DNA from 4 places in the Peribacillus sp. FSL H8-0477 genome. Region 1 is predicted to be linked to each of the others. Evidence: riboswitches for the same ligand, from Rfam matches in the RefSeq annotation. Region 1 holds a riboswitch; each other region holds the start of a gene.
The links. Region 1 has a riboswitch for S-adenosylmethionine ahead of fbpA (Fur-regulated basic protein FbpA). Riboswitches for the same ligand answer to the same signal wherever they lie in the genome.
Positions count from the first base shown of each region.

Region 2: linked by a shared signal. The riboswitch ahead of MHI18_RS20590 (methionine ABC transporter ATP-binding protein) and the one ahead of fbpA (Fur-regulated basic protein FbpA) in region 1 are both predicted to bind S-adenosylmethionine.
Region 3: linked by a shared signal. The riboswitch ahead of MHI18_RS12610 (alpha/beta hydrolase) and the one ahead of fbpA (Fur-regulated basic protein FbpA) in region 1 are both predicted to bind S-adenosylmethionine.
Region 4: linked by a shared signal. The riboswitch ahead of MHI18_RS10970 (LLM class flavin-dependent oxidoreductase) and the one ahead of fbpA (Fur-regulated basic protein FbpA) in region 1 are both predicted to bind S-adenosylmethionine.

Region 1 is NZ_JBBODE010000002.1:1,187,127-1,191,426, forward strand. Features, by position in the region: gene MHI18_RS17500 (MFS transporter) at 1-1,073, shown strand, start outside; SAM riboswitch class I at 1,162-1,268, shown strand; gene fbpA (Fur-regulated basic protein FbpA) at 1,450-1,638, shown strand; gene MHI18_RS17510 (aspartyl-phosphate phosphatase Spo0E family protein) at 1,838-2,011, shown strand; gene MHI18_RS17515 (CHASE3 domain-containing protein) at 2,176-4,300, shown strand, end outside.
Region 2 is NZ_JBBODE010000002.1:1,820,831-1,825,130, reverse strand. Features, by position in the region: gene MHI18_RS20605 (iron-containing alcohol dehydrogenase family protein) at 1-391, opposite strand, end outside; gene MHI18_RS20600 (MetQ/NlpA family ABC transporter substrate-binding protein) at 407-1,240, opposite strand; gene MHI18_RS20595 (methionine ABC transporter permease) at 1,258-1,929, opposite strand; gene MHI18_RS20590 (methionine ABC transporter ATP-binding protein) at 1,919-2,932, opposite strand; SAM riboswitch class I at 3,075-3,184, opposite strand; gene MHI18_RS20585 (carbon-nitrogen family hydrolase) at 3,261-4,055, opposite strand; gene MHI18_RS20580 (pyridoxal phosphate-dependent aminotransferase) at 4,142-4,300, shown strand, end outside.
Region 3 is NZ_JBBODE010000002.1:160,906-165,205, forward strand. Features, by position in the region: gene MHI18_RS12600 (PP2C family protein-serine/threonine phosphatase) at 1-880, opposite strand, end outside; gene MHI18_RS12605 (CsbD family protein) at 1,202-1,366, opposite strand; gene MHI18_RS12610 (alpha/beta hydrolase) at 1,439-2,194, opposite strand; SAM riboswitch class I at 2,256-2,358, opposite strand; SAM riboswitch class I at 2,551-2,655, shown strand; SAM riboswitch class I at 2,737-2,835, shown strand; gene MHI18_RS12615 (methionine ABC transporter ATP-binding protein) at 2,911-3,942, shown strand; gene MHI18_RS12620 (methionine ABC transporter permease) at 3,932-4,300, shown strand, end outside.
Region 4 is NZ_JBBODE010000001.1:2,184,376-2,188,675, forward strand. Features, by position in the region: gene MHI18_RS10965 (ATP-grasp domain-containing protein) at 1-711, opposite strand, end outside; gene MHI18_RS10970 (LLM class flavin-dependent oxidoreductase) at 735-1,787, opposite strand; SAM riboswitch class I at 1,876-1,984, opposite strand; gene MHI18_RS10975 (class I SAM-dependent methyltransferase) at 2,055-3,233, opposite strand; gene MHI18_RS10980 (response regulator) at 3,250-3,882, opposite strand; gene MHI18_RS10985 (sensor histidine kinase) at 3,883-4,300, opposite strand, start outside.

The DNA of each region.
Region 1 (4,300 bases):
AACAAGTTGGCTGGATTGGAAGCGTTAATTCTATTGGGATGGCAATAGGTGCCTTAGTATTTGGAGCTATGGCAGATCGGGTTGGCCGGAAGAATGTGTTTATTATTACTTTGCTGTTATTTTCAATTGGCAGTGGATTATCTGCCCTTACAACATCGTTAGCGTTATTTTTACTTCTTCGCTTGCTGATTGGGATGGGATTAGGCGGGGAACTGCCTGTTGCTTCAACGCTTGTTTCTGAAAGTGTTTCAGCCGATAAACGAGGAAGAGTAGTTGTACTTCTTGAAAGCTTTTGGGCTGCAGGGTGGTTAATCGCGGCATTGATATCTTATTTTATCATTCCAGTGTATGGATGGCGGATTGCGTTGCTCTTAAGTGCTGTACCGGCTTTATATGCACTATATTTACGTTTGAATCTTCCAGATTCGCCTAGGTATACAGCATTGGAGAGAAAACAGAAACCTTCTATTCTACAGAATATGAAAAGTGTTTGGGCTAAAGAGTATGCTAAACAGACACTTGTTTTATGGATTCTTTGGTTCTGTGTGGTCTTTTCTTATTATGGAATGTTTCTATGGCTACCGAGTGTCATGGTTATGAAAGGATTTAGTATGATCAAGAGCTTTGAGTATGTATTAATCATGACACTGGCTCAGCTTCCGGGTTATTTCACTGCAGCATGGTTTATTGAAAAATATGGACGGAAATTCGTGCTTGTTACCTACTTATTAGGTACGGCAGTCAGTGCATATTTCTTTGGAACAGCTGAGGAACTACCCTTGTTACTCACATCTGGTATTATGCTTTCCTTCTTTAATTTAGGTGCTTGGGGCGGGTTATATGCTTACACTCCAGAGCAGTATCCCACCTCCATCAGGGGAACGGGTTCCGGGATGGCAGCTGCTGCAGGAAGAATTGGCGGCATTTTAGGACCGCTTTTAGTCGGTTATTTAGTTGCAGCAGGTAAAGATATCTCAATCATATTCACCATTTTTACTATAGCCATTGTAGTTGGGGCTGCTGTTGTACTCATTTTTGGTAAAGAAACGAAAAATACAGTGCTCAAGGATTAAGTAACTCATTTAAAACAAATTATTTGACACTTATTTAAAGAAGGTATATATTCTCAAGTACATCATAAACTATAAATATAAATTAATATTCTTATCTAGAGAGGTGGAGGGACTTGGCCCTGTGATACCTCGGCAGCAGACCCGTACCCGGGAACTGTGCCAAATCCAACAAGCCTTAGGCTTGAAAGATAAGAGAAGCCGATACGAATGTCAGCCTCTTCTTATTTTAGAAGGGGCTTTTATATTTAATGTTCATGAAATATGTTTAGAATGTGTATGTAGATGGTATATAAACGTTGGCGATAAAAAGTGAAGCGGTAATTCCAAGTCTAACGATAGAAATATGCATACATGTTTTTGGAAGGAGCCAAACAGCTTGACCGAATTATTAAAAACAATAGAAACCAGAAAAGCTCTGTTAATAGAAGAACTACTTAAGCGGGGCGTATATAAAACATCTGATGAAAAGCATTTATATGATGCAACAATAAAAGTACTTGAAGATGAATTTTCACTTGCTAAAATCAACGAAGCGGCACCGACTATTAATTCTGTGAGTACCTAGCTTTGCAGAGTAAAATAAAAAGGAGGTCATTTCTTACTATCCACATGAGATAGGAAATGAACCTTCTTTTTTTTCTATTTATAATATGAATAGTAGACGCTTTAGCGAAAAAATAAATATTTTTATTTTTCTTATTGATTTAATTTGTGAATGATTTTATTATTAGATTATTGTAAAAAAAAAGAAAAGGAGGTTCAATATGGCAACAATGTCCTATCATCTTATCATTGAAGAAAAACGCAAGGAAATGATACAGTTGGCAGAAGATTACGGCTATACAAGCACCCTGACTGTTCAGGCAAGTCAAGAGCTGGATTATTTGCTAAACACCTTCTCTCCGAGTTACCAATCTTCTCTCGTTTCTTCGAATTAGTCTAAATTTCGAATTTATTATAGTACTTATCCCTCATTCAACTCATTCCATTATCCGTTATTTGTGGTATAATTAAACATATTGAATTTCAGGATTTTGACTGATTTCTTTTGAAATGCGAAAGATGGAGGCCAGAAAAAAGTATTCCTGAGAGGCGGACTAGGATGTTTAAAGACCATAGATTTTCGATTCGTTCTAAAATAAGTTTAGGTTATTTTTTAGTTATTGTTTGCCTTGGAATAGCTCTGGTTTTAGTGAGCAGCAGAATCTCCTCTCTTCAGAAAGAACTAGATTTTATCGTAGCACATGACCTACAGGTTCATGAGTTAGCCAGCCAAATTGAAACTAGTTTGCTAAATATGGAATCTGGTCAGCGCGGCTATGTGATTACTCATGATGAAGAATACTTAGAGCCGTATTATAATGGAAAAAAAGATTTTGATAATGTTTATGCAGAGCTGTCAGATTTATTGGCAGATAACCCAGAACAGCAGCAAAATTTAAAGGATTTATACATAGATATTGAAAAATGGATAGATAATGCCGGGACACCGGTAATTAGCTTTGTTCAAAATGGTCAAACTGATAATATTGACCGTTTTTTTCTGAATGACAGCGGAAAACAGGCAATGGGTGATATTCGTGACAAACTATCTTTTTTCCAAGATACAGAATATGAGTTAACGACTCAACGAACAGATGAAATAGCAGAAAATAACAATCTGCTGAAGATCCTTATGTATATATTTTGGCTGATTGTTTCGTTATTTACTGTCCTTGCCTCATTGATTGTTTCTAGATCAATAACTAAAACTCTTAAACAAGTTACAGAATCGATTCAGGAAATTGGATCAGCCAACAGCGATTTGTCTGGAAGAATACCGGTTAAATCAAGAGACGAAGTTGGGATGCTTGCTTCATCCACTAATCAATTACTAGACAATATCCAATTGCAAAATGGGATTAAATCACATATAGGCGATTTAGTTGGACTTACTCAGAAGACAACTGATGTAAAAACATTGGCAGAGCAGATTATTCAACGTGTATCCTTGCTGATTAATGCACAATATGGTGCGCTGTATCTACATACAAGTTTAATTGAGAGAGAGCAATTTATGCATGTTGCTTCATACGCATGGGAAGGACGTCAAACATGGAAGTCTTCCTTTGTACCAGGCGAAGGATTACTGGGTCAATGTGCAGTAAATCGAGAAATGCTAATTCTTGATAACATTCCAGATCAGTACATAAACATCGGTTCAGGAATAGGCCGGTCTATGCCAAAGCAAATTTTAATTGTACCGATTCTTTTTGAAGACCGGACTTTAGCAGTGCTGGAGTTTGCAGCCTTGCAGCCTTTTCAAGTTTCTGATAAGCAATTTTTAGAAGAATTAATGGTAACGTTTGGACCTTCTATCCAAAGTTTCTCAAGCCGGGTAGAAATTGAGCAGCTGTATAGTGAGTCACAAGCCATGACGGAAGAGCTTCAAGTACAAACTGAGGAATTAAGAAATCAGACTGAGGAATTAAAAATTATAAATGAAGATTTAGAGCATCAAAAATTTCTTGCCGAAGTAAAGTCACGTGAAGTAGAGCAGGCTAAAGAGGAACTTGAACATTATGCTGAGCAGCTAAAGCTTAGTTCACAGTATAAATCGGAGTTTCTTGCCAATATGTCTCATGAGTTACGAACGCCTCTTAATAGTATTTTGATTCTATCTGAATTTTTAAATGATAATGAGAATAATACGTTATCAGCAGAAGAACAAGAATATACTAAAGTAATTCTTGATTCAGGTAAGGATTTACTTACGTTAATTAATGATATTCTTGATTTGTCTAAGGTAGAGGCCGGAAAAATGGACATAAAAAATGACTACGTCAATATAACTGCTCTTCCTGAGAAAATGGAACACTTCTTTAGACCAATTGCTGATAAAAAAGGCCTTGTCTTTTCTATTAAAGTACATCGCAATGTGCCGGATCTTTTCTACTCGGATGATAAAAGAATCGAGCAGATTCTAAAGAACTTATTATCAAATGCATTCAAATTTACTGGAAGCGGCGAGGTAAAGCTTGAGATTAGAATGGCAGACCAGGGTGAAACTTCTCAATATGGCTCAATGACCGACCGCATTCCTATTCTTGCTTTTTCGGTTATTGATACAGGAATCGGTATTCATATAGACAAGAAAGAAGTGATCTTTGAATCCTTCCAGCAGGCAGATGGAGCTACATTCCGAAAATACGGTGGAACTGGACTGGGACTTTCCATATCTCGAGAGT
Region 2 (4,300 bases), 630 kb from region 1:
AAATAACGCTAAGTGGTGTCCACGGTGCACAGTTTGAAGCGAGCGTTGGAATTAAAATCGACTTCGTTCCACTCGTGTAAGCTGCCGCTTTTACGACATCCAACACTTTTCCGCCCCCCACTCCGATAATTGCGTCTACAGCATGGTTCTTGGCTAGAGCAGTCACTCTAGAGATTTCTGTAACTGTACACTGTCCTTTATAAAAGGCGTGTGATACGTGAATACTTTTAAGATTTGGAAAATAGTAGCGTGCCGCATACCACGACTTCACACCCGAAACGATGAGTACACGTGTGATACTTCTAGACTTTAACTTGTCTTCAAGTTCGTCTAGCACTCCACTTTTACAAACATATTCGGCAGGTGCTCCTCGAATAATAATCTCTTCCATTAGATCCCTTCTCTCTTAACGGTTTTCCATCCACTCAGGTTTACCAAAGCCTTCAAATTCCGCATCGATAATTGCTTCGAATTCTGGTGCTTCTACGATTTCAACTAAGTCTTTCGCTAGTTGTGTGTCTTTGTTTGCAGTTGTTACAGCAACCAAGTTACGGTAGAGATCTGGCATGTTCTCTAAAATTAACGCATCCAGTAAATTCATATCTGCTGCTAAAGCGAAGTTTCCTGGAACTGCTGCTAAATCTGCACCATCTACTGAACGAGGAAGTTGACCTGCTTCAATTGGTTGGAACACTAAATTTTTCGCATTTGTTTTAATGTCTTTTTCTGACACAGTTAACGGTTCTGCATTAGGATCTAATTCTATTAATCCGTGATCTTGTAAGATTAAGAAAGTACGGGCCGCATTAACTGGGTCATTTGGAATCGCTATTGTTGCACTATCTTTGACATCTTCTATGGATTTATATTTATTAGAGTAAATACCCATTGGTGCTGTTGGCACTGTGATAAGTCCTGTTAATTCCATATCATTTTCTTTCGAGAAGTTCTTAATATAAATGGAGTGTTGGAAAAGGTTCGCGTCAATATCTCCATTGTTTAGCGCAATGTTAGGTTGAATGTAATCGCTGAATTCAACGATTTCTACTTTGTAGCCTTTTTCTTCAAGAGCTGGTTTAATGGCTGTTTTCAACATGTCGCTGTAAGGACCTGCTGATCCGCCTAATTTTACTGACTTATTGTTATCCACATTGCCTTTTGTTTCATCGTCACTTCCTCCACATGCTGCAAGAGCCACTACTAGTAACAGGAACATAATCGAAAATATAATTTTTTTCATCTCTGTCTCTCTCCCTCTTATCGTTTATCTATTGCTTTAGACGTCCAGTCACCCAACTGTTGAATGATTTGAACGAGAACAATTAAAATCACAACCGTGACAACCATAATGGTATTGTCATAACGGTAATATCCGAAGCGTATTGCCAAGTCGCCAATTCCGCCGCCGCCAACTACTCCAGCCATTGCGGAGTAAGCAACTAGACTAATGATGGTCATCGTCACTCCTTGCACAATGCTCGACTTTGCTTCTGGCAATAACACATCTTTGATAATCATCCAAGGGGTCGCTCCTACTGCAACTGCAGCTTCGATAACGCCTTTATCAATTTCTCGGAGTGATGTTTCAACAATTCGCGCGAAAAATGGAGTTGCCGCAACCGATAAAGAAACACTAGCTGCTGCTGGACCGATCGTTGAATCGACTAGTAATTTGGTTAATGGAATAAGTGCGACTAATAAAATAATGAATGGAATGGAGCGTACCATATTAACAATAAAACCAAGCGTGCCTTTTACAAATCGATTTTCTAAGAATAAACCACGATCAGTAATGAATAGAACAATACCAAGTGGTAATCCAATAACAATCGCAACAGTCAGCGAAATCCCAATCATGTACATTGTTTGCCCGAATGCTTTAAGAATGTCTGGCCATAATTCAATCACGTGCTGGAAATCAATGCCCATTTTGAATCACCTCCACTTGCGCTCCGCGTCCTTCCACATACGTAATAGCTCTTTTTATATTGTCCGGATGTCCTTGAATTTCCATTAAAAACAAACCGAGCGGCACTTCTTGTATGTATTCAATCGAGCCGTGCAAGAAATTCCCACGTACATCAAAATGCTGAACCATATCTGAAATAACACCTTCACCCGCCACATCACCTTTAAACATTACTTTCACAATGCTACCAGTAACTTTAGCCAAAATAGCTTGTGGAACTTCAAATGACAGCACGCTACTAATAAATTCTTTAGTCAGCTCAGCTTTTGGATTTGAGAAAATCTCGTATACCGACCCTTCCTCCACTACTCGCCCATCTTGCATAACTGCCATGCGATCGCAAATCTCTTTTACTACATTCATTTCATGCGTGATTAACACAATCGTGATGTTTAATTCGCGGTTTATCTTTTTTAGCAATCGTAGAATGGATAACGTAGTGTTTGGATCAAGCGCAGAGGTTGCTTCGTCACACAGTAACAAAGAAGGGTTATTGGCTAGTGCACGTGCTATTCCAACACGTTGCTTTTGCCCACCACTCAGTTGTGCTGGAAACACATCTTTTTTGTCAGTTAAACCAACCATCTCAAGAAGCTCCACTACACGAGATGCCATTTTTTCTTTTGGTGTGTTTGCCGCTCTTAATGCGAATGCAATATTTTCAGCTACTGTCTTTTGACTAATCAAGTGAAAGTGTTGGAAAATCATACCGATTTTCAAGCGTGCTTTCCGTAATTCTTCTCGCTTTAATTTTGTTAAATCGCGTCCATTCACTTCTATCTTTCCACTTGTTGGTCTTTCAAGTAAGTTGATACAACGTAGTAGCGAACTCTTACCAGCTCCTGAATACCCCACAATTCCGAACACTTCCCCTTCAGGGATGGTGAGATCTACTCGGTCAACACCCATTACCAGACCATTTTTCGTTTTGTATCCTTTAGATAAATCGCTTATTCGTATCATCACAAGCTCCTTTTTACAAATTAGAAAAGCGTAAAGTCCCCTTCAGTACGTAGCAGGACATGTCGAGTTTTTAGAAAAAATTTCTTTAACAAAATAAAAAATGCCCCTTTCATAATGAAAGAGGCACCGAAAAATGGATTTTGGGTTATCTTTCAGAATGAAATCATTCTGTAGGAATTGGCACCTTCCCAGCCTATTGCTGGGGGTTGCCGGACGTCATAGGGCCTATCCCTCGGTCACTCTTGATAAGTTTCCATATGTAGTTGTTTTGTTTTTGTTGCTCGAACTAAATCTTACGACGTTTCACAACGAGTGTCAAACCTTTTTTTTAATTTTCAATCAATGGTTGGTAGAGTGACGGTCTACGATCTTCATACACTGGTATACGTGTGCGCACTTCATCTACTACTGAAAAATCCACGTCAATCACCGCGTATTCTTCATGTTCAGTGCCAGTCCACAATACTTTCCCCCACGGTGCAATAATCATGGATTGGCCATTAAACTGATTGTTCGGGTCAGTACCCGTTCTATTCACCGCAATAACGAAACATTGATTTTCAATTGCACGGGCTTGAAGTAATATCTTCCAATGGTCAATGCGTGTCGACGGCCACTGAGCTGGAACGAATAATACCTTTGCTCCAGCTAATGCATGCGCCCGTAGCCATTCTGGGAATCTTAGGTCATAACATATGACTCCACCAGCTTGAATAGAACCTAGAGAAAACACATTTTCCTTATTTCCTGCTTGTAGGTAGAGATGTTCATTCATCAGACGGAACAAATGTGCTTTATCGTATTCCCCTACTAGCTCTCCCTCATTCGTATACACATACATCGTGTTGTAGAAATTATCTCCTTTTTTTGTTGAAACCGAACCACCTACGATATGAATGTGATGTTTGCGTGCTAAATCGGAAAGGAATTTTTTTGTGCGCTTTCCTTCGATATCGGCAAGTTGTTCTAACTCTGTTAATGCATAGGCAGTATTCCACATTTCAGGTAAAACAACGAGCTCTGCACCTTCACTTACCACTTTTCCGATAAACGTTTGGACGTTGTGAAAATTTTTTTCAGGATCAGCAAATGCTACGTCGAGCTGAATGCAAGCGATTTTCATGGATACACCCACCTATAGACAAGATACTCAAAAGGTTATAATATTTAGCAGATGATTACAACTATTTTAAAAAATGAGGAAAATCCATGGAACTCTCAAAAAAACTACAACAATTACCTCCACAGTTTTTTGCTTCTCTTGTACAAAAAGTAGGAGCTGCTGTGGCACAAGGACGCGATGTAATCAATTTAGGTCAAGGTAACCCGGACCAACCAACACCCCCACACATCGTAAAAGCATTACAA
Region 3 (4,300 bases), 1.0 Mb from region 1:
GACAGCTTCCAGTTGATAGAGGATGTATTTCTTCATCATCAATCATGGCAAAGCCAGGGGGATGCCCGGCATTCACATATTCTACTGTTTTTTCGCTGGTATCAATGATCATATAAATCGCTGTGAAATAATAATGAACTTCATTATCTTCTTTATTAAGAAGATTCATCCATCGGTTTAATTCAGTTATAACGGCTGTAGGATCTGTATAAGTACGAATCGCATCTCGTAATACAGAAGAAATAAACATACATACGAGTGAAGCGGTAATTCCGTGCCCCATCATATCTAATAGGATAATTGCGTACCGGTCTTTATCGATTCGGTGCCAGTAGTACATATCACCCGCGAGTTTATTCGCAGGTAAGTATGACGCCTTAATGAGCAGGTGATCATTTGCAACAGGTTCACTTAACAGACTGCTTTGTACTTGCATGGATAAATCAAGTTCATTGCGGATTTTTTCTTCTTGCATTCGGTGCCAGTCTTTCTCGTATTTTAGACGAAGGCCTACTCGAATTCTTGCGAGTAAATCGACTTTATTAATAGGTTTTAATATGTAATCAATTCCACCGACATCTAAGGCTTCTGCCACCTTATTAGAATCTTCAAGGGCGGTAACAAAGATGACTGGGATATCTTTTAAGTGTGGAATACTTTGAAGCTTCCTGCAAGCTGTAATTCCATCAATATCAGGCATCATAATGTCGAGGAGAATAATATCAACTGATGTTTCTTTATTTGGACCGTCTACCTCTAAATAATCATACATTTCCTGAGCAGAAGTCAGGGAGGTGAAATCTTCATAGCCGGCGCGCTTTAAAATTTTTTCTATAACAAAAAGATTTACCTGATTGTCATCTACGATTAGAATTTTCATTCTCTGCTTCTCCTTTAAACTTAACAAAAAATACGTATATATATTCTTATGGAATATAGAATCAAGTAGGTTAATTGTTAGATAATGGCGTAATACTTTTATTATAACGTACTTTTGTTTACAAATATAATTAGAGAGTGTTGAAAAATCAAGATAAGCAACCATAAAAAAACATGGCTCAAGTCAAAAGAGCCATGAGGAAAAATACCAATATACACTTCATTTACCCTGCTGAAATAAAAATAAACCTAAAATAGCATAAAACTTTTAAAAATAAAAAAACCGACTCCCTAGGGGGAGCCGGTTTTATATGGTAATACCTTAATCTTTTAATTTTCCAATTCCTTTTTGAATACTGCCTTTTACTTTATCTGCTTTTCCTTCTGCTTGTAGGGAAGGATCATTCTGTGCGTTACCAGCTTGATCTTTGGCCTCGCCTTTAACTTTATTTACAGTGCCTTTTACCTTATCAGATAATCCACTCATATAAAATTCCTCCTCATTAGCGTGATAATGTTCTTTACCCGGATTAGGAAGAGGGTAAACACATGTGGATGATTAAGAGGCCATTTTTTTAAGGACATAACGCTCAATAAAGGAAAGGGATGCCTCTACAATTTTATCCTTATCATAGTCTAGGGATGCTACGTGATAAGAAGAGGGTAAGTCCATACATTCCTTTTCAGAGGATGAAATACTTTGAAAAATTTCCATGGAACAATAAGCCGGAACTACGTGGTCATCAGGAGAGCTGCATATGAGAACAGGACAGGAAACGTGATGGAGCTTTTGCCGTAAATCCTGCATTAAGAGCAGTAATTGTTGAACTGCTTTAAGCGGAACGGAGGGATAGGTAATTTCATACGCAGCTGGATCATGAATATCTGGTTTTCCTTCTGCAATGAATCTGGGTGAATCTGCGTGTTTAAATGTTTCATACCACGGGACCTCGAGGGCAGCATTTAGCGTGACAATGCCGCTGCATGCTTCCTTTTCTGCTAATGTTAAAGCTAGGGTGCCGCCCATTGATTGACCAATCACAACTATATTGGAACAAGTTTTCTTAAGTGTGTTGTATGCATCTTCTATATTTTGAATCCAATCTTGGTAATAACAAGTCTCCATATCTTCTGCGCACGTACCGTGTCCTTTTAAAAGCGGGGCATATACAGTGAAGCCCGCCTTAGCGAAGCATTCGCCAATATAGGCAATGCTCTGGGGGGTACCGTTAAAACCGTGACAGATTAGAATACCAGTATGGTTTCCGGGTATGAAGAATGAATCAGCGCCGGAAATAATCGTCGAGTTTGACATAAAAATTCTCCTTTCAAAATAAAAAACCTTCTTCTTATAGTTGAGAAGAGGGTTTTAGCCGATTTCATCAACCAAAGCATAGCTTTGCTGGTAGGAGCACCTTTCCATTTAGGAGGTTGCTGTGAAGTCTATGAGCCAGTTCTCTCGTTCACTCTTGATACACGTGTATGAAGGGAATTCACTCGAAATGAAATTATTCCCACTTGTTTACTTGGGATTATCGTATCATGAAGCCTGAAAATATGTCAAGACCAGAATAAAACGAATTGTTTAAATGGTTTTAAAAAATAGAATAATCAATAAACAGGTTGACAAACGGTGTCAGTGTTTGTAAGATTGTATTAACTTAATATGCATTCTTATCCAGAGAGGTGTAGGGATTTGGCCCGTCGATACCTCAGCAGCAGATTCTTTTTAGAATACTGTGCTACTTCCAACAAGCATAGCTTGGTAGATAAGAGCGTACTGATCGGATATTATGATTGGAACCTCTTCTATTTGCAGAAGAGGTTTTTTGTTTGAAAATAAAAAACTATATAGATTTCTTATCCAGAGAAGCTGAGGGACTGGCCCAATGAAGCTTCGGCAGCGGACGCAGGTACCGTGCCAATTCCAGCAAGCTTTAGCTTGAAAGATAAGAAGAGGCAGTCTTTGGACTGCGCAGACCCTCTTCTTATTTAGAAGAGGGTCTTTTTAATAGAGATTGGGGGAGCATCATGATTACATTCGAAGGATTGGAGAAAGAATACCGCACGAAAGACAAAACCTTTAAAGCTCTTAATGGAATTAACTTAACCATAGAAAAAGGAGAGATATTTGGAGTGATTGGCTTCAGCGGTGCTGGTAAAAGTACATTAATCCGCTGTGTTAATTTCTTAGAAAAGCCGACAGGAGGGAGGGTGCTAGTTGATGGGCAAGACTTATTAACGCTGTCCCCTTCTAATATCCGAAAAGTAAAAAGGAATATCGGGATGGTTTTTCAGCATTTTAATCTCCTGCAGTCAAAAACAGTGTTTGCTAATATCGCTATGCCGTTGGTATTAGAAGGAGCACCGAAGAAACAAATCAAACAACGAGTAGAAGAACTGCTAAAGTTCGTTGGATTAAGCGATAAGGCAGGTGCCTATCCAGAACAACTTTCAGGTGGACAAAAACAGCGTGTTGGTATTGCGCGGGCGCTGGCTACACAGCCATCGATTCTGCTTTGTGACGAAGCTACATCGGCACTTGATCCACAAACAACAGGCTCGATTTTAAAACTTTTGAAAAAAATTAATGCCGAATATAAGATAACAATCTTGATGATTACCCATGAAATGTCTGTGATACGAGATATTTGCGACAAGGTCGCTGTGATCGAAGGCGGAGAAATCATTGAATCTGGCACTGTCTTTGATATATTTTCAAATCCCCAAACGAAAACAGCGCAAAACTTTGTTCATTCGGTTCTTAATGATTCCATTCCTGAATCAGTCAGGACTCTCGTTAAAGAACATAATCCAAATGGAAAGCTGTTTAAAATCAATTTTGTAGGAGCTTCTTCCGGGCAGCCTTTGTTATCGAAGATTGCTAAGAAGTTTGATGTTGATATAAACGTGTTGTTTGGGAATATTACGGAGCTTCAAGGGGTCCCATTTGGGCACCTAATTGTTGAACTCCGCGGACAAGAAAATGAAATTAAACGAGCTTATCTGCATATTCAGCAGGAGAACGTCAGCATACGGGAGGTAATTGCAGATGCGAGTTAGTAATGAAGAAATTATCGAAGCTTTTTGGGAAACCGTATCAATGGTCAGTATTTCACTACTATTTGCGGTAATCATTGGTCTCCCGCTCGGCATTTTATTAGTCGTTACAAGAAAGGGACATCTATTCGAAAATAAATTTATCTTTTCCATCCTAAGTACTGTGGTTAATATCTTCCGTTCGATTCCGTTTATTATCTTAATGGTAGCAATCGTGCCCTTAACAAGATTATTAGTAGGATCATCGATTGGAACAGCTGCAGCAGTCGTGCCATTGGTCTTTTATTCTGGACCTTATATTGCGAGGTTAATTGAAAACTCCTTGCTCGAAGTTGATTCAGGAGTTATTGAGGCGGCTGAG
Region 4 (4,300 bases), on a different contig from region 1:
AATTTGGAATTTCGGTTTTTCTTCGACTTCCTCTCCTACTGGACAGAAGAGATCGCCGATTTGGCAGGCATCGGCCGGACACAGTTCAAACCCTTCAGATGTATCGACTTGTACTGCATAAACGAATTTGCCGCCAACGAATTCACAGCGGGTTATAAACGGCTCGGGCGCCTTGATATATTCTTGAATCAAGGTGATGCCATCTACTGGTTCATCAAAATCAGGACCTTCTAGATAGCCTTTCAATCCCTCAATGGTTTGGAATAATTGGACACCGAGACCTTTTCCAGCACGATTATGCTTAGTGATAAATGATTCTGCACCAATTTTCTCTGCGGCCTTCAATATATTTTCCTTACCGATTGCAGCAATCGTTTTCGGAGTGCGAATACCGGACTTTGTCAAAGCCGTATATTGGTTCACTTTGCTGACCTCTAAGCGAAGGGCGCGGCTTCCGTTAAATACGGTGCGGTTATGCTGTTCAAGCCAAGCCAGTACAGACTCTGTTAATTCTGGTGCATATCGATGACCGCGAGTATGGGATGATGCACTCATGCGGCTGTAAAAAACGCCCTCTGGCGGAGTTTCTGTCAGATCAACGAGACCTTCATCAAGATGCCACTCTTCGTATGGTAATTCCAGTTCATTCAACCGTTTCGTTAAATGAGCTGTCCATTCGTTATTTTCATGTAGAATATAAATTTTACTCATCATGATGCCTCCTTCAAAATTAGTTAAACGGATGCTTTTTGGCGTTTTGCTTCTACAAGAGGCTTAACCTGCTTGGCGAAGCGTTCCATCTCTTCAAGCTGCGGAGAAAATTGCAGCAATAGCAAATCTACTCCGGCTTCTTCGAATGCAATAATTCGATCAGCAATTTGTTCAGGTGTTCCAATTAAATTCGGACGCAAGCCCCGGTTAGAAACAGAATAATCGAAAAGTTTAACTTGCTGTTCAAGTTGTGATTTGCTGATAAAGTCGTTATATCCTGCATAACCGCTCGATTCCTTCACATCTGTTATCCTTGCAAGTTCAGCAGCGACTTCTTCTTCTGTATCACGGCAGACTACGTATGCAGCTAAACCAAAAGCTGAAAAAGGTTCACGGCCTGCTTCTGAACGCTGTCTTTTCATCCCTTCAATTTTAGTCGTAATTTCTTCAACCGTTCCGCCATGCATTACGTAGGCGTCACATTTATCGACGATCGTCTGTTTCCCACGTGGACTTTCTCCACCTGCATACAGAATTGGATTAGGACGTTGAACTGGCTTTGGATGTAAATGAGCATCCTTTATGCTGTAATATTTGCCCTCATATGAGAAGGTATCCTCGGCAGACCATAATCCCGTTAAGATATCTAGAAATTCTTCTGTTCGATCATAACGCTCATCATGGGCCGTAAAAATCCCCCCATATTGCCGTGCTTCTTCTTCCCACCATGCAGATACCACATTCAGGGTAAAACGTCCGTTGCTTATGTTGTCTATATTGGCCGCCATTTTCGCTGTGACCGCTGGATTATGGAATCCAGGTCTTACTGCCGTCATAATCTCAATTTTTTCAGTTACCGCTGCTAAAGCTGCAGCAGTTGACCATGCTTCAAGCGAATCATGCTCAGGACCTTTAATATCATTTAAATTTAATTCTGCCACCAGCGTAGTATCAAATCCCAATTTTTCTGCAGCTATTGTTACTTGTTTTGCATACTCAAAGGTTGCAGGCATGTTTTCATTTTCTACATTCCTTAACCATCCACCGAAAATAGGCAGCCAAAAGCCAAACTTCATGTTCAAAACCCCTTTGTTTTTATTGGTGAAACAGAGGAAAGACAACAAAAAAACTCCTTCGATAAGAAGAAGTTTGCGCAGTAGCCTTCACTTATCTTTCAGAGCATATGCTCCGCTGGAATTGGCACCATTCTGACAAAATGTCAGCGGCTGCCGGGCTTCATAGGGCCAGTTCCCTCCACCTCTCTTGATAAGACACTATTTAATTGGTTAAAAGATAAACTAATCCTACTATAAAAGTCGGTTTACTGCAATGAATAATTCTAATTATTCTAAATTTAGTTTTTCAGCAACAATCGTATACGTTTTCGGAATCCCCATATCATGCACTTTATGGTTTGGTTCTTCTTCTAACACCTTTATCATTAAGCCTGATTGCCCAATGGCGGTGATAAGCTCTCCGAGTGTCCACTTCCGTTGCACTACCTGGGACAAGCTTTTTTGTTCCTCATCAGGCATATGTTTGGTGAAGGCGACTTGGTTTTTTTCAATAGATGGATCAAAGTAATTGCCGCTTACTTTATGTTTTTTACCACTAGACGTGATTAATTTGGTGGAAATCGGATGAAATTCATGCAAAATAAAATGACCGCCTGGTTTTAATAAGGATTTAATTTTCTCCATTAACGGCTGTAAATCAATCATATAATGGAGGACACCAAGTTCCATCAGGACAAGATCTGCCCCCTCACTCTCAGGTAGTGAGAGCACGTCTGAAACAATATACTCGACCGGAACGTCTGCCGCATCAGCCAGCTCTCTAGCGAATGCTGCATTTTCTTTTGAAAAGTCAACTACTGTGACCTTTGCCCCAAGGAGTGCCATCGCCACTGCTTTAACACCATTTGAGCCCATCAAATGCATCACTGATTTTTCTTGAAGATTACCCATATACTGATAAAAAGGTTTGAGTCTCCACTTAGGATTTTGCTTGATTTTTTCAACAAGTGCTTCAGGTTTTCCATAACGATTTAAAAGAGCACTATAATTATTCTGGTTCCAGGCTTGTTCATTTTCAGCTGTAAACCCCTGCTGTTCTTTCGCTAAAAAAGCATGAATTTGATCACTGTAACGCGCCATTTCTTCGTTATAAAAGTAACTATAAACCGATTGGCACCAAATATCTGTATGATCTACTTTTACCGATATTCGGTATGGATCTGTCTTAATGGTTGTATTGTATTCACAGCTTATGTAAACGGAAATGGTCTCGATTGTAAAACTGAAACCAGCAGATTCTGGACTACTGCTAATGTCTGTCGGTGAATACTTAGTAAGTATCCTTCTCGCTTCGTCTAAAACATCCCATTGGACAGATGCTTCAATTATTGATTCTTCAGAAATGCATGCACCTTGGATCCTTAATGACGCTTGGCCAATAAATTGGTACGGAATTCCTGCTTTTTCTAACTCTGTGCCTATCATCGTAACTGTCTGTAAATACATAGAATCCTCCAAAAAGTTATTTCACTAGTTGATGTTGAAACGCATAAATCACTGCTTGTGTACGATCTTGGACCTCAAGCTTATTTAAAATATTACTCACATGCACTTTTGCTGTTTTGACGGCAATAAATAATTCATCAGCAATGGCTTGATTCGTTTTCCCTTGCGTCATCAAAAGCAGAATCTCCATCTCACGATTTGTTAAGTGTTCATGAGGAAGTTTACTAGCATGACTACGCATTTTTTTCATCATTTTATCTGTAACCTCTGGCTCTAATACACTCTGGCCATGGTATGTCGAACGAACTGCGTCTGCAATTTCACTTGCTTTTGACGTTTTAAGCATATAGCTGGCTGCACCTGCTTCAAGAGCTGGATAGACCTTTTCATCATCCAGAAAACTTGTCACAATAATAATCTTTGCTTCCGGCCAGCTTTGCATAATGTTTCTAGTTGCTTCTATCCCGTCCATTTCCTTCATAACTAGATCCATTAAAATAATATCCGGACGTAATTCCAGGGCTAGTTTAACACCCGCTGCTCCGTCATCTGCCTCAGCTATCACGGTAATATCAGGCTGTGCAGATAGATAAGCAGTTACTCCTATTCTAACCATTTCATGGTCATCCACAAACAAGACACTAATCACTTAGGTATCCCCCTTAGTCTGTAGTAGTGGTATTTTGACTTCTAGTCGTGTTCCATTTCGAGGAACACTGACAATTTTCAGCGACCCGCCTAACTCTACTGCTCGTTCGTTCATATTCTGCAAACCATACGAACCCGTTTTCGTTTGATCGAGTTCAAATCCCATTCCATCGTCTACAATGCGTAAAATAACCATCTCATCACGCTCAATTAGTAATACATCGATACTATTTGCTTTGGCATGCCTTAATGTATTAGATACTGATTCTTGTAGAATTCGGAACAGATGATCTTCTATCCCTTTATCAAGTTGGATAGATTCTGTTTTCCACTCTATTTTCATTGGCACCTTCTGAGCTAATTCTTCTAAAAGCTCTTGGATTCCTTCTTGCAGAGATTTATTTCGTAATGGTACAGGT